One region of the Enterobacter hormaechei subsp. xiangfangensis genome, then DNA from elsewhere that is predicted to be linked to it. Evidence: predicted binding sites of a transcription regulator. Region 1 holds the regulator's gene; the other holds the start of a gene.
The links. The regulator PurR, encoded in region 1, represses purine synthesis genes. The targets are predictions, from matches to a motif close to CANGCAAACGTTTGCNTG.
Positions count from the first base shown of each region.

Region 1 (8,141 bases):
ATCGATGGGATTAGTCTGACCGTCGGTGAAGTGACGCCTACGCGTTTTTGCGTGCATTTAATTCCTGAAACGCTGCAACGTACTACGCTTGGCGCAAAAAAATTGGGGCAGCGCGTAAATATCGAAATTGATCCCCAGACCCAGGCGGTCGTGGATACCGTTGAGCGCGTGCTGGCGGCGAAAGAGGCGGCGATAATAAAGACCGTGGAAGAAGAATAAAAAATAACCCCGGGAAACCGGGGTTATTTTTTCAGCGAGCCACCCGCAAGCCGTGCTCAATCCCACGACTAAACACCACCTGCCACAGCTGTATATCCCGCGCACGGAACGCGCCCGCACAGGCATTCAGATAATAGCTAAACATCCGTTTGAATCGTTCCGAATAGTTGTCGGCGATTTCAGGCCATGCAGCCTGGAAACGTTCATGCCAGGCCATCAGGGTCGTGTCGTAATCTGCGCCGAAGTTATGCCAGTCTTCCACAATAAAATGCGGTTCGCTGGCGTTCGCAATCTGGCGAACAGAGGGTAAACAGCCATTCGGGAAGATATATTTGTTGATCCAGGGGTCCACATTGTTATCGGTGCGCTTAGAGCCGATGGTGTGCAGCAGGAAAATTCCGTCAGGCTTCAGGTTACGATCGGCGACCTCAAAGTAGGTCTTGTAGTTCTTCGGCCCCACGTGCTCGAACATACCTACGGAAACAATACGATCGAACTGCTCATTCAGGTCGCGGTAGTCCTGAAGCCGAATATCAACATCCAGTCCCAGACAGCGTTCCTGCGCCATCTTCTGCTGTTCAGCCGAAATCGTGACGCCGACTACGCTGACGCCGTAATTTTTCGCCATAAACCAGGCAAGACCACCCCAGCCACAGCCGATGTCCAGCACACGCATACCGGGCTGTAACTGCAATTTATCGCAGATCAGTTGCAGCTTATCCTGCTGCGCCTCTTCCAGGGTCGTCGCTTTTTTCCAGTATCCGCAGGAGTACTGCATTAAAGGATCGAGCATACGGCTGAACAAATCGTTGCCAAGGTCGTAATGCTCTTTACCGACGATCCATGCCCGTTTTTTACTTTGCAGATTGAACAGGCGGGCGGAGGCGATACGTAAGGTATCTTTGAAATGACGAGGGAGCTGTTTTTCAAGACCGGCGCGTAATACGCTGGAGAAGAACATATCCAGCCGCTCACACTCCCACCAGCCGTCCATATAGCTTTCACCCAGCCCTAACGATCCCTCCTGTAACACGCGTTTGAAAAAATCGGGATGCTTTATCTGGGGATCGGAGGGGGATGAGCCATTAATCGTAATGCCCGCACGTCCCAACAGTTCACTGACGATCCGGGACCAGTTATCGTCCGGAACGCTGACTTCTTCTATACACGATGAACTCATAGCTTCTCCATCACCTTGCTGTGATCAGAACCTTAAAACAGCGTAGACGCTTTTTTGGTTTGTGAGAAATCTCACGGTAAATGCCCGCGAGGCTAATATCCGACGTAGAACAGAGGAAGGGAGATAACCCTTGCCGAAATGCCTTCCATGGTAAAACGGGAGCGCTCCGGCTCCCGTTAACACTTAATATTTATCGTATTTAATCGAACCAAATTCAGTATAGGCCGCAAAATTTAGTGATTCAACAGAAAATTGTTAGCTACCTAATCACTGGTTTTTAACATAGTTTCCCGCGCAATCAGGCGTGCGACGTTTCGGTTTGTGCATTGTCATTCTGCTCGCGAAGCGCGGAGGACTGCATGCGATAGCCCAATCCCGCCAGCGCAACGGTGATCAGCATCACGCTGGTAGTGGTGAGCAGCGGGGTTGCAATCAACGCAGAGACCACGAGACTTGCCAGGAAGCACAGGCCAAGTTGCAGGGTATTTTGCAGCGCGGCAGCGCGGCCTGTCGCCTGCGGAAATGGACGCAACGCCTGGGCTACAACGATAGGGTAGATGGCCCCGTTAGCGATCGCCATGACGCAGAACGGAATCAAAATTTCTGCAAGCCCGGCGTCGGGAATAAAGCCGACAGCCCAGGTCGCAATCACGCTTAGCGCATACAGCACCAGCAGCCAGGGCAGCATCTGTTGGCCTTCCCATTTTTGCAGCGCGGCGCGACAGCCATAGCCACCCACCAGGAAGGCGATGGTCTGTGGTACATAGCTCAGGCCGATAGCCGCCGGGCTGTAGCCCATGTCATGCAGAATGAACGGCGAACCGGTCAGCCAGGCAAAGAAGCTGGCAGAGCAGGCGGCATAAATCAGCACGTTACCGCGATAGGCTTTCGACCGCAGTAAAGAGGTAAAGGTGATGGGCTTCGCGTCCGGATGCGTCTCTTTTTTATGCGCCGGTTTAAGCCCGAACGCGGGCAGCATCAGGACCAGCGTAATAGCAAAGAGCGTGGCGAAAATGGCCTGCCAGTCGAAATGCGCCAGGATCCAGCTGCCCAGTAACGGGGCAAGCGCCGGCGACAGGCCGACCAGGGGCATAATGGTGGCGAATATGCGGTTAGTGCGCGAGGCGGGGTAGTAATCGGTTACCAGCGCCTGCCAGGTCACCGCAGCGGCACAGACACCGACCGCTTGAATAAAGCGCAGCGCCAGCAGCCAGGCGGCATCGCGGACCCACAGCATGCCCAGACAGCCTGCGGCAAAAATCGCCAGCCCCAACAACAGGACGGGTTTACGGCCAAAACGATCCGAGAGCGGCCCCCACAGCAATTGCGCAAAAGCAAAACCGGCGAGGAACAAACTCAAACTGGCGCTGATGGCGGCGGCAGGGGTTTGCAAATCTTCCTGCATCGCGGCGAACGCGGGCAGATACATATCGGTCGCCAAAAAGCCCAGCACGCTTAAGCCGCCGAGCCAGACTAAAAATCCTTTCCTGGGTTGCACTTTTTTTCTCCTGAGGAGGCAGGTGTACGTTGGCGCAGAGTGTAGGGAGTGCAAAGCGGCTTGTGAAACGCTAATATTTGGCGGGTGCATTCAAAAAATTTGCAGGCTAAAGATGTGGTCAGATTATTCCCTTGAAGTGGTTGATGCCGTGGCGCGTAACGGCAGCTTTACCGGCGCCGCCCAGGAGCTGCATCGCGTTCCCTCGGCGATCAGTTACACGGTGCGTCAGCTGGAAGCGTGGCTGGCGGTGCCGCTGTTCGAGCGGCGTCATCGCGACGTGGAGCTCACGCCTGCCGGAGCGTGGTTTTTGAAGGAAGGGCGGTCTGTCATCAAAAAAATGCAGATCACCCGTGAGCAGTGCCAGCAGATCGCCAACGGCTGGCGCGGGCATCTCGCTATCGCGGTGGATAACATTGTTAAGCCGGAGCGGACCCGGCAGATGATCGTCGATTTCTATCGTCATTTTTCCGACGTCGAACTGCGTGTTTCGCAGGAAGTGTTCAACGGCGTCTGGGATGCGCTGGCGGACGGCAGGGCGGAGATGGCGATTGGTGCAACCCAGGCGATCCCGGTTGGTGGGCGCTACGCGTTTCGCGACATGGGCATGCTGAGCTGGACCTGCGTGGTCGCGCGCGATCACCCGCTGGCAGCGCTGGAAGGGCCGCTGAGCGATGACACATTACGCAACTGGCCCTCGCTGGTGCTGGAAGATACCTCCCGCTCGCTGCCCAAGCGCATTACCTGGTTGCTGGATAATCAGCGCCGCGTGGTCGCGCCGGACTGGGAGTCGTCAGCCACCTGTCTGAGCGCGGGGCTGTGCGTTGGCATGGTGCCGGTGCATTTTGCGCGCCCGCGCATCGACGCGGGAGAGTGGGTGGCTCTGACGCTGGAAAACCCCTTCCCGGATGCCGCATGCTGTCTGACGTGGCAGCAAAACGACGTCTCGCCCGCCATGGCCTGGCTGCTGGATTATCTGGGAGACAGCGAAACGCTGAACCGGGAGTGGTTGCGGGAACCAGCATAGCTGGCCCCGGAAAGTGATTAACGACGGTAGTCGCGGAACGGACCGTCCGCAACGGAACGGCGTTCTATCAGGCGCGGGTGAACTTCAATGGACTGGGACTGTTCACGCTTGTTGACGATCCTGTCCAGCAGCATGTTGAAGGCCGTTTCACCCAGCGAATCTTTCGGCTGGTGAATGGTGGTCAGCGCCGGGGTAAAGAAGCGGGCGTTGCGCACGTTGTCATAGCCGATCACCGAGATATCCTGGGGGACGCGCAGGCCGAGTTCATCTGCCGCGCATAGCGCGCCCATCGCCATGATGTCACCGCCGCAGAACACCGCGGTAGGGCGATGCGGCTGGGAGACGATCTGCTGCATGGCGCGATAGCCTGACTCCGGCTCGAAGTCGCCCTGAACAATCCAGTTTTCCGGCACGGTGATCAGCGCCTCTTCCATCGCTTTCATGAAACCGGCCAGACGGCCAGCACCGGTGTTACGCTCCAGAGGTCCCGGGATCACGCCAATTTCACGATGACCGCGTTCTACCAGATAACGCCCCGCCATGTAGCCGCCTTCAAAGGCGTTATCAATAACGGAGTCGGTGAAGTCTGCGCGCGCCTCGCCCCAGTCCATGACCACCATCGGAATGTGGCGATACTCTTCCAGCATGGAAAGGACCGACTCAGGGTATTCAGAACACATTACCAGAAGACCGTCGACGCGCTTTTGCGCCATCATTGACAGGTAAGCGCGCTGTTTTTCAATGTTGTTCCACGCATTGCCCAGAATCAGGGTATAGCCTTTCTGGAAGCAGTTTTTTTCAACGGCTTCGATGATTTCAGCAAAATAGGCCGCTTCACTGCTGGTGGCCAGCAGGCCAATCGATTTGGTGTGATTAACCTTCAGGCTGCGGGCGACGGCACTTGGCGAGTAGTGCAGTTCTTTGATTGCCGCCCAGACGGCATTACGCGTCTCTTCAGCGACGAAACGCGTTTTGTTAATAACATGTGATACGGTTGTAGTGGAAACGTTTGCGCGTTTTGCTACGTCTTTAATTGTTGCCATTAAATGTCACTCCAGACCATATCCTAAGCTCCTGAAAAAATTGAAGGTAAACGTTTGCCTTCTCTCACCCTTATTACGCAAACATGAGTTGCGACACGCCGGGAAAACGACACAGGACGTCAGGAGGGGGTCAGTGGCCGGTACGCTAATAAATTTAGCGTGGAATTTTGTCCTATCTTGATGAAAAGGGGAAGAGGTAAAGTGGATATCCGTTTAAATCCTGGAAGATTTTTGACCTGAACTGTGTAAAAATGAGCAAGCTCACTTTTCGTAGGGTGAATAAAAGGAGAAAAATTGATGAGTACCGATCTGAAGTTTTCGCTGTTTACCACCATTGTTGTTCTTGCTCTGATTGTTGCCGGTGGTTTAACCGCTGCACTGCACTGATTCAGGCGGAGGGAGAACCTTCTCCCTCTCTTGCCGCTATTGTTACCTCTCCGGCAAAAATCTTTTGCCAAAATGTTAACTTCTCATTTTTTGTGATTGATGTCATGCTTTTGACTTCTTAGTTCTGTGCCGGGTTATGGCACGGTATCCGGAGCCTCTTCATGAAAATCAATTTTCCCCTGCTGGCCCTGGCGATTGGCGCCTTTGGGATTGGCACCACTGAATTCTCCCCGATGGGGTTATTGCCTGTTATCGCCCGGGGGGTAGACGTCTCTATCCCTGCGGCCGGTATGTTAATTAGCGCCTACGCGATCGGCGTGATGGTGGGCGCGCCGCTGATGACGCTGCTGCTTTCGCACCGTGCGCGCCGCAACGCGCTGATTTTCCTGATGGCGATTTTCACTCTCGGCAATGTGTTTTCCGCGATTTCGCCCGATTACACCACTCTGATGCTTTCGCGCATTCTTACCAGCCTCAACCATGGCGCCTTCTTCGGACTGGGCTCGGTTGTTGCTGCCAGCGTGGTGCCAAAACATAAGCAGGCCAGCGCGGTAGCCACTATGTTTATGGGCCTCACCATCGCTAATATCGGCGGCGTTCCCGCCGCCACCTGGCTGGGAGAAGCCATCGGCTGGCGTATGTCTTTCCTCGCAACCGCCGGACTGGGCGTGGTCGCGATGGTTGCGCTGTTCTTCTCACTGCCGAAAGGAAGCGCTGGAGAACGTCCGGAAGTACGTAAAGAGCTGGCGGTGCTGATGCGTCCTCAGGTGTTGTCCGCGCTGCTCACCACGGTGCTGGGGGCCGGGGCGATGTTTACGCTCTACACCTATATCTCCCCGGTGCTGCACGACATAACCCACGCAACGCCACTCTTTGTTACCGCGATGCTGGTGCTGATTGGTGTCGGGTTCTCGATTGGCAACTATCTCGGCGGGAAATTTGCCGACCGCTCCGTGAGTGGGACGCTGAAAGGTTTTTTAACGCTGCTGATTGTCATCATGGTGGCGATTCCGTGGCTGGCGCGTAACGAAGTGGGTGCCGCGATTGCCATGGTGGTGTGGGGCGCCGCAACCTTTGCCGTGGTGCCACCGTTGCAGATGCGCGTAATGCGCGTTGCACACGAAGCGCCGGGGCTCTCTTCATCGGTGAATATCGGTGCGTTTAACCTGGGCAATGCGCTGGGGGCCGCAGCGGGCGGGGCGGTGATCTCCGGTGGTTTGGGTTATAGCTTTGTGCCGGTAATGGGGGCGATCATTGCCGCACTCGGCCTGCTGCTGGTGATAATGTCTGGTCGTAAACAGCCTCAAGCGGTGTGTACGGCGGAATAAACAAAAACGCAGAAGGGCTGCCCCTTCTGCGTGTCTCTTACGCGGCGAAGTTCTTCGCAACAAATTCCCAGTTAACCAGTGCCCAGAAGTGTTCCAGGTAGTTCGGGCGCGCATTACGGTAATCAATGTAATAGGCGTGTTCCCATACGTCCACGGTCATCAGCGGCGTGGCGCTGGTGGTCAGAGGGGTACCCGCATTAGAAGTGGAAACGATAGCCAGTTTGCCATCAGCCTCTTTTACCAGCCAGGTCCAGCCGGAGCCAAAGTTTTTAACGGCTGCGTCAGTAAACTTCGCTTTAAAATCCGCGAAACTGCCGAACGCGGCGTTAATCGCTGCCGCCAGCTCACCGTCAGGTTCTCCGCCTGCATTCGGGGCCAGGCAGTGCCAGTAGAAGGTGTGGTTCCACACCTGTGCGGCGTTGTTGAATACGCCGCCGTCTGAACTGCGCACGATCTCTTCCAGCGTTTTGCCTTCAAAATCGGTGCCCTTGATCAGGTTATTCAGGTTGGTGACATAGGTCTGGTGATGCTTGCCGTAATGGTACTCCAGGGTTTCCGCGGAAATATGCGGGGCCAGGGCGTCTTTTGCATACGGTAGTGCAGGTAATTCGAACGACATTGCTTCTCTCCTTATAGTTTTATACGTTGCCAATAACCCTACAGACAACAAGGACAGAATAGCAAATTGAAAGGGTATGCAAAAGAGGAACTTACCCTGCCACAGAGGCGGCAGGGCAGGGGCTAGCGGATGGTTTTTGGCGTCATCACGCGGCGCGCACCCACATAGTGGCGCACCCAGTAATCTTCGCTGAGAGAGGTGATCTGAATGTCCTGACCGCTGCGCGGTGACTGGATAAATTTACCGTTACCCACATACACCCCAACGTGATCGGCCGTACCGCGTCCCTGGGTGCGGAAGAACACCAGGTCGCCATTTTGCAGTTCGCCACGGTTTACAGGGGCGGCGTCGCGCAGATGGTACATCTCATTGGCGGTGCGTGGAATGCGAAACTTCACCAGATCTTTATAGGCATAATAAACCAGCCCACTACAGTCAAAACCGGTGCGCGGAGAGGTGCCACCCCAGCGATACGGCTTACCTATTTGCCCCATCAGTTTGTTCATCGCCGTTTTTTGCGCTTTCTGCATGCGCGCTTTATGCACGTCAGCCAGCTTCGTCACTTTTGCGCATTTCGTTTTATGGCCTTTGCGCACGGTGCATTTTTCATTCACCAGGCTGGCGGTTGTGCGGGTGGTTTTGTGCGTGCCGGAGCGGAGAGTTTTGGTTTTACTGGAGGCGGTCTTTTTGGTCTGAGCGGTGATTTTCTTCTTAACTGTTTTGCTGGTGGTTTTTTTCTTACGTTCTGTGGATTTTGCCAGATGCGTTTTTTGTACAGCAGAATGCCGCGCCTGTTCAGAGGCGTTCGCCGCTGGCGTAAATGAGAGTGTGGTAAACAGTAAA
Region 1 covers NZ_CP017183.1:1,992,104-2,000,244, forward strand. The annotation lists gene BFV63_RS09575 (riboflavin synthase) at 1-219, shown strand, start outside; gene cfa (cyclopropane fatty acyl phospholipid synthase) at 251-1,399, opposite strand; gene punC (purine nucleoside transporter PunC) at 1,698-2,897, opposite strand; gene punR (DNA-binding transcriptional activator PunR) at 3,010-3,921, shown strand; gene purR (HTH-type transcriptional repressor PurR) at 3,939-4,964, opposite strand; gene cydH (cytochrome bd-I oxidase subunit CydH) at 5,262-5,351, shown strand; gene BFV63_RS09605 (MFS transporter) at 5,513-6,679, shown strand; gene sodB (superoxide dismutase [Fe]) at 6,717-7,298, opposite strand; gene BFV63_RS09615 (C40 family peptidase) at 7,421-8,141, opposite strand, start outside.

Region 2 (8,141 bases), 1.3 Mb from region 1:
ACTGGGCGATGGCGAAAAAACTGCGACGCTCAGCGGTGGGATCACCAACAACGGTACCGTCATTTTCAATCAGGGTAGCGATTTCACTTTCGCCACCGACATGACCGGTAGCGGTAACGTCGAAAAAGTAGACTCCAACACCCTGACCCTGACGGGCAAAAATAGCTACACAGGGGATACGGTTCTGCACGGCGGCACCACGCTGGTCTCCACCGGCGCAACGCTCGGCGTCAAGGGCAGTAACGCCACTGTTACCGTTGAAAATGGCGCGACCTTTGCCACCGCAGGCGAAGTGAACAACAACATCGCGGTTCTTAGCAGCGGTACGCTGGCGGCATGGAATGCCGTCCAGGGTAACTCCACGCTCAGCGCTTCCGGCGTCGATACCATCAACGGCAACGTGACTAATGGTGGTACGCTGTTACTCAGTGCGGCTGATAATAGCGTTGGCAATAATTTTACGATTAATGGCGACTACACCGGCTCTGACGGTAGCCAGATTGTGATGAACAGCACCCTGGGTGAAGATAATTCACCAACTGACCACCTCACTATTACGGGCAGCAGCTTCGGTCAGTCCGGCGTCAGCATTACCAACATTGGCGGCGCAGGCGCGCAAACCATTAACGGTATGGAAATTGTCAGCATCGGCGGCAGTTCCGAAGCCCAACTGACGCTGGCAAAACCGGTCGTCGCAGGCGCCTGGGAATATAACCTCTACCAGCACAGTGACGGCAACTGGTATCTGGAATCAAAGGCGACGCCTTCTGATGATCCTTCTGACGACACCGATGACGATGGAAATACCGATGATGGCGGCAACACCGATAACGGCGGCAACACCGATAACGGCGGTAACACCGATAACGGCGGTAACACCGACAACGGCGGTAACACTGACAACGGCGGCAACACCGATAACGGCGGTAACACTGACAACGGCGGCAACACCGACAACGGCGGTAACACCGACAACGGCGGTAACACTGACAACGGCGGCAACACCGACAACGGCGGTAGCACTGACAACGGCGGTAACAATGCGCCGGAAGTCATGGCGCCTGAAGTGGGTGCTTACTTAGGCAACTACCTTGCCGCACAGGGCATGTTCCTGCATAAACGTGACGATCGCGACCAGATCACCTTCCGCAATGAAGACGACCTGAACACCTGGATGTACGTTAAGGGTCGCTATCACGAGAACGATGCGGGTGGCGATAAAGTCAGCTATGACACCACCACGACCGTACTGCAAGTCGGCAGCGATTTCATGAGCAAGCCAATGGATAACGGTATCCTGCGTGCTGGCGGGATGTTCGGTGCAGGCCAGGCGAAGACCCACTCTGATGCGAAGCACAACGTGCGTGACGCTCAGGGTAAGGTTGATGGTTTCAATGTTGGGCTTTACGCCACCTGGCAGGAAGATCAGAAATTACGTCTGGGCAGCTACGTTGATACCTGGGCCGCATACAGCTGGTATAACAACAAAGTCACCAGCAACCGCAACGACGAAGACTACGATAGCGAAGGTTTCGCCGCGTCTGTTGAAGTCGGCCACGCGTGGGTTATCCAGTCTGAAAATGAACGTACCTGGAAGATCGAGCCGCAGGCGCAGGTGATCTACAGCTATCTCGATCAGGAAAATCATACCGATCGCGACGGCGTACGCGTCACTACCCTGGACAACGACAGCGTCTTTGGTCGTCTCGGCGTTAAAGCAAGCTACTTCCAGCAGAAGGACGTCAAGGCCTGGCAGCCGTACGTCGCGGTTAACTGGTTGAAAGGTGCTGGTCAAAACGATCTGGCATTCAACGACGAGACCGTCAGCAACGATACGCCGGAAGATCGTGGTCAGTTAGAGCTGGGCGTAACCGGCAACCTGAACGAAACCACGACAATCTCCCTGCGAGCCAGCGGCGAATGGGGTGAAAACAGCTATGCCGCATACGGCGGTCATATTTTGTTAAACCATCGGTGGTAATCGATCATTCTGAAGCAAAAAAGCAGTGGCATGTGCCACTGCTTTTTTTTTTAGTTATCCAGCTCACCCATTGATTTAACCTGGTCACGGTTAATCTGTTCAGTTTGACCGGTTTCGGCGTTTTTGTACGATACCAGACCGGTATCGTCATCCACCTGCGGTTTCCCGTCAGTAACAATCGTTTTGCCATCGGTGGTTTTTACGGCCTGATTGGACGAACAGCCCGCCACGGTGAACATTGCGGTGGCAGCCAGAACGGAAGCGATCAGTAGTTTATTTTGCATGGTGTTTTCCCCTGCTCTCAGTTGAATTTTCGTTATCGACCTAACTATTTTAGGCTAACTGACTGAAAGCGGATGAAAAACCAGAAGGTTCTTAAGATGGGAAAATTGCCCGGTAACCGAACGGTACCGGGCAATGGGGGTTAATTGCTAATCTGCGCGTGCATTTCCTGCACCGAAATCACCTTCTCGGTGGCATCCGCATTCAGCGCCATCGCTGTTGCGAAACCGCCGTTCAGGGTAGTGTCGTAGTGCACTTTGTATTGCAGCGCGCTGCGGCGAATCAGCTTGGAGTCTTCAATCGCCTGGCGTCCTGCGGTGGTGTTGATGATGTAGGTATATTCGCCATTCTTGATACGATCCTGAATGTGCGGACGACCTTCATGCACTTTGTTCACCAGACGCGGGTTGATACCCGCTTCACCCAACACAATCGCCGTACCGTGAGTGGCGTCCAGCTCGAAGCCCTGTTTCAGCAGCTTGGCGGCCAGGTCAACCACGCGCTCTTTATCGCCTTCGCGAACGGAGAGCAGCGCACGGCCAGATTTTCTCATGGTGGAGCTACTGCCCAGCTGCGCTTTCGCAAACGCTTCTGCGAAGGTGCGGCCCACGCCCATTACTTCCCCGGTAGAGCGCATCTCTGGCCCTAACAGCGGGTCAACGCCCGGGAATTTGTTGAACGGCAGCACCACCTCTTTCACCGAGTAGTACGGCGGGATGATTTCTTTCGTGACGCCCTGCTGAGCCAGCGTCTGGCCTGCCATCACGCGCGCCGCCACTTTCGCCAGCGGAATACCGGTCGCTTTAGAGACAAACGGTACGGTACGCGCCGCACGCGGGTTGACTTCAATCAGATAGACTTCGTTGTCTTTTACCGCGAACTGAACGTTCATCAGGCCGCGAACCTGAAGCTCGAAGGCCAGCTTCTGCACCTGCTGGCGCATCACGTCCTGAATCTCCTGGCTCAGGGTGTACGCTGGCAGAGAACAGGCGGAGTCACCCGAGTGCACGCCCGCCTGCTCGATGTGCTCCATGATGCCGCCAATCAGCACCATTTCGCCGTCGCAGATGGCATCCACGTCGACTTCAACCGCGTCGTCGAGGAAGCGGTCGAGCAGCACTGGCGCATCGTTGGAAACGCTCACCGCCGTCTGGAAGTAGCGACGCAGGTCCGCTTCGTCGTAGACGATTTCCATCGCGCGGCCGCCCAGTACGTAGGATGGACGCACCACCAGCGGGTAGCCGATCTCTTTCGCTTTCTCAACGGCCATTTCAATCGCGGTCACGGTGGCGTTCGCCGGCTGTTTCAGCTTGAGACGGTCAACCGCCTGCTGGAAACGCTCGCGGTCTTCCGCACGGTCAATCGCATCCGGGCTGGTGCCGATAACCGGTACACCTGCTGCTTCCAGCGCGCGCGCCAGCTTCAGCGGAGTCTGGCCGCCGTACTGCACGATCACGCCTTTTGGCTTCTCGATGCGCACGATTTCCAGCACGTCTTCCAGGGTAACCGGCTCGAAGTAGAGGCGGTCGGAGGTATCGTAGTCGGTCGAGACGGTTTCCGGGTTACAGTTGACCATGATGGTCTCGTAACCGTCTTCGCGCAGCGCCAGAGAGGCGTGTACGCAGCAGTAGTCAAACTCGATGCCCTGGCCGATACGGTTTGGGCCGCCGCCCAGCACCATAATCTTGTCGCGGTCGACGGACGGGTTCGCTTCGCACTCGTCTTCATAGGTGGAGTACATGTACGCGGTATCGGTCGAGAACTCTGCCGCACAGGTGTCCACGCGCTTGTAAACCGGATGCAGGTCATACTGGTCGCGCAGCTTGCGGATCTCCGCTTCGCGCACGCCCGCCAGTTTAGCCAGACGCGCATCGGCGAAGCCTTTACGCTTCAGCATACGCAGGAAGTCAGCGTCCAGGCCGTTGATGCCCAGCTCCGCCACTTTCTCTTCCAGACGCACCAGCTCTTCAATCTGCACCAGGAACCAGCGGTCAATGTTAGTCAGGTTAAATACACCGTCGACGGACAGGCCCGCGCGGAAGGCATCGGCGATGTACCAGATACGCTCTGCGCCCGCGTCTTTCAGCTCACGGCGGATTTTGGTCAGCGCTTCCGGGTCGTCCAGGCTGACTTTCGGGTCAAAGCCGGTCGCGCCCACTTCCAGGCCACGCAGCGCTTTTTGCAGGGATTCCTGCTGCGTGCGGCCAATCGCCATGACTTCACCAACAGATTTCATCTGGGTGGTCAGACGGTCGTTGGCGCCGGCGAATTTCTCGAAGTTAAAGCGAGGAATTTTAGTCACAACGTAGTCGATGGACGGTTCGAAGGACGCAGGGGTGCGGCCACCGGTGATGTCGTTCATCAGCTCGTCAAGGGTGTAACCCACCGCCAGTTTCGCCGCCACCTTCGCAATCGGGAAGCCGGTGGCTTTGGAGGCCAGCGCGGAGGAACGGGACACGCGCGGGTTCATTTCGATAACAATCAGACGGCCGGTTTTCGGGTTCACCGAGAACTGCACGTTAGAGCCGCCGGTTTCCACGCCGATTTCACGCAGTACCGCCATCGAGGCGTTACGCATGATTTGGTACTCTTTGTCGGTCAGCGTCTGAGCTGGCGCAACGGTGATAGAGTCGCCGGTGTGGATCCCCATCGCGTCAAAGTTTTCGATGGAGCAGACGATGATGCAGTTGTCGTTTTTATCACGCACCACTTCCATCTCGTACTCTTTCCAGCCAATCAGCGATTCATCAATCAGCAGCTCTTTGGTTGGGGAGAGATCCAGGCCGCGCTCACAAATCTCTTCAAACTCTTCGCGGTTGTAGGCAATGCCGCCGCCGGTGCCGCCCATGGTGAACGATGGACGGATGATGCACGGATAGCCCACTTCAGCCGCAACGGCCAGCGCTTCTTCCATATTGTGCGCGATACCGGAACGCGCGGTATCAAGGCCAATTTTTTTCATTGCCACGTCGAAGCGGCGACGGTCTTCTGCTTTATCAATCGCGTCGGCGGTCGCACCGATCATGGTCACGCCGAACTCTTCCAGCACGCCCTGACGCTCCAGCTCCAGCGCACAGTTCAGCGCCGTCTGGCCGCCCATGGTCGGCAGCACCGCGTCCGGACGCTCTTTCTCGATAATTTTGCGTACCACTTCCCAGTGAATTGGCTCGATGTAGGTCGCATCCGCCATTTCCGGGTCGGTCATGATGGTGGCCGGGTTAGAGTTCACCAGAATGACGCGGTAACCCTCTTCACGCAGGGCTTTACACGCCTGCGCGCCAGAGTAGTCAAATTCACAGGCCTGGCCGATGACAATCGGGCCAGCGCCAAGGATCAGGATGCTTTTTATGTCTGTACGTTTTGGCATGGTCTTCTCAGCTCCTGATTATTTAGCGATCTTACGGTATTGCTCAATAAGTTCGATGAAGTGATCGAACAGCGGTGCGGCATCGTGTGGGCCCGGGCTGGCTTCAGGGTGGCCCTGGAAGCTGAACGCAGGCTTATCGGTACGATGGATACCCTGCAAGGTACCATCGAACAGTGATTTGTGCGTCACGCGCAGGTTAGCCGGCATCGTCGCTTCATCCACAGCGAAGCCGTGGTTCTGCGCGGTGATCATCACCGTGTTGTTGTCGATATCTTTCACCGGGTGGTTACCACCGTGGTGGCCGAACTTCATCTTGACGGTGTTCGCTCCGCTCGCCAGCGCCAGCAGCTGATGGCCGAGACAGATGCCGAATACCGGGATATCGGTTTCAAGGAAGGACTTGATGGCGTCGATAGCGTAGTCGCACGGCGCCGGGTCGCCAGGACCGTTAGAGAGGAAGATGCCGTCCGGGTTCATCTTCAGAACATCTTCCGCAGACGTTTGTGCCGGGACGACCGTCAGGCGGCAGCCACGGTCAACCAGCATACGCAGGATGTTGCGCTTGGCGCCAAAATCGTAGGCCACCACGTGGAACGGCAGCTCGCTTTCCGGTTTCGCTTCCGGCAGGTCGCCTTCCAGCGTCCAGCTACCCTGCGTCCAGCTGTAGGCTTCCGCCGTGGTCACTTCTTTCGCCAGGTCCATACCGTTCAGACCCGGGAAGGCTTTCGCTTTTTCCAGCGCCAGCGTCGCATCGAGGTTATCCCCTGCGATGATACAACCGTTTTGTGCGCCCTTCTCGCGCAGCAGACGCGTCAGCTTACGGGTATCGATATCGGCAATCGCCACAATGTTATGGCGCTTCAGGTAAGAAGAGAGGTCTTCGGTGTTGCGGAAGTTGCTGGCAATCAGCGGCAGGTCGCGAATGACCAGGCCTTGCGCATGTACCTGAGAGGATTCTTCGTCAGCCGCATTGGTGCCGACATTGCCGATATGAGGATAAGTAAGAGTAACGATTTGGCGAGAATAGGAAGGATCAGTGAGGATTTCTTGATAACCGGTCATTGAAGTATTGAAAACGACTTCCCCAACCGCCGAACCCGTTGCCCCTATGGCCCGACCGATAAACTGGGTTCCGTCTTCCAGAACCAATAGCGCTGACTTAATCAAAACACCCTCCAGAGAATATTCACTCACTTTATTTGCATATTAATTCATAAACATGTCATGGATCAATGCAAATGTGTTGCCAGCGGATTTTTGGCAAACGGCGGCATTCTGGGGATTTGCCATGTAAAAGTCAACTTAAAACGGGAGTTTTGTTTATTCTTTTGCAAGCCTGGCATCTGGAATGGGATTTAATGGGCAAAAAGATCAGGTAAATCATCCCGGAAAACGCTTGCGCGGCAGGTTTGTTAGAATTTTAGGGAGGCGGGTGACAAAAAGTGGACCAGATGGTCAAAATTTACATATATTTCACAGAAAAATGGCACATCAATAAGCTTTATACCGCCTAAGCATTATTTTTTATCTAAAACTGATAAAATAAGAGGGCAATAAATTATTGCCCCATGCAATCAAGTAATTACGACTGCAATAACCACATCACGATGGGTAATATCGCTTACAAATTATTGAGATCAAGCACATCTCGCATATCAAAAAGACCCTTTTCCTTCGCGTTAAGCCACAAAGCGGCGCGAACTGCACCATTCGCAAACGTCATGCGGCTTGACGCTTTGTGGGTAATCTCAACACGTTCGCCAATATCGGCGAACATCGCCGTATGTTCACCGACGATATCGCCTGCACGAACGGTTGCGAAACCAATTGTCCCGGGCACGCGTTCGCCGGTATGTCCTTCACGGGTATAGACCGCGCACTCTTTTAAATCCCTATCAAGTGCATGAGCAATCGCTTCGCCCATCGCCAGCGCCGTGCCTGATGGAGCATCAACTTTATAGCGGTGGTGTGCTTCAACAATCTCAATGTCGGTATAATTGCCCATCACCTTCGCTGCCTTTTCCAGCAGTTTCAGCATGACGTTAACGCCGACGCTAAAGTTCGCAGCGAAGACAATCGCAATGTCGGTGGCTGCGTCCTGAATGGCCTGTTTACCGGCATCATCGAAACCAGTGGTACCAATCACCATCCCTTTACCGTGCTGACGGCAAAACGCCAGATGAGCCAGCGTGCCTTCCGGACGGGTAAAGTCGATGAACACATCAAAGTCTTCTTTCACTGCCTCAAGGCTGCTCTGTACGGTTACGCCTGTCTTGCCCGCGCCCGCCAGTTCGCCTGCATCGGCTCCCAGCAGGGATGAACCCTCACGCTCCAGCGCCGCGCCGAGTGCCACGCCATCCATCTGTAGTGCCGCCTGAATCAGCTGGCGACCCATACGTCCACCCGCGCCCGCAATAGCAACGCGGATCTGTGCATTATGCATAGTTATTCTCTTACGTTAAAATGATGTAAACCGTTTTCAGATTAACCAGCCTTGGCAAAGCCTGCCAA
Region 2 covers NZ_CP017183.1:700,968-709,108, reverse strand. The annotation lists gene BFV63_RS03430 (autotransporter family protein) at 1-1,981, shown strand, start outside; gene BFV63_RS03425 (YgdI/YgdR family lipoprotein) at 2,032-2,265, opposite strand; gene carB (carbamoyl-phosphate synthase large subunit) at 2,406-5,630, opposite strand; gene carA (glutamine-hydrolyzing carbamoyl-phosphate synthase small subunit) at 5,649-6,797, opposite strand; gene dapB (4-hydroxy-tetrahydrodipicolinate reductase) at 7,252-8,073, opposite strand.
Region 2: the regulator PurR is predicted to act here: its motif matches at 7,016-7,033, upstream of carA (glutamine-hydrolyzing carbamoyl-phosphate synthase small subunit).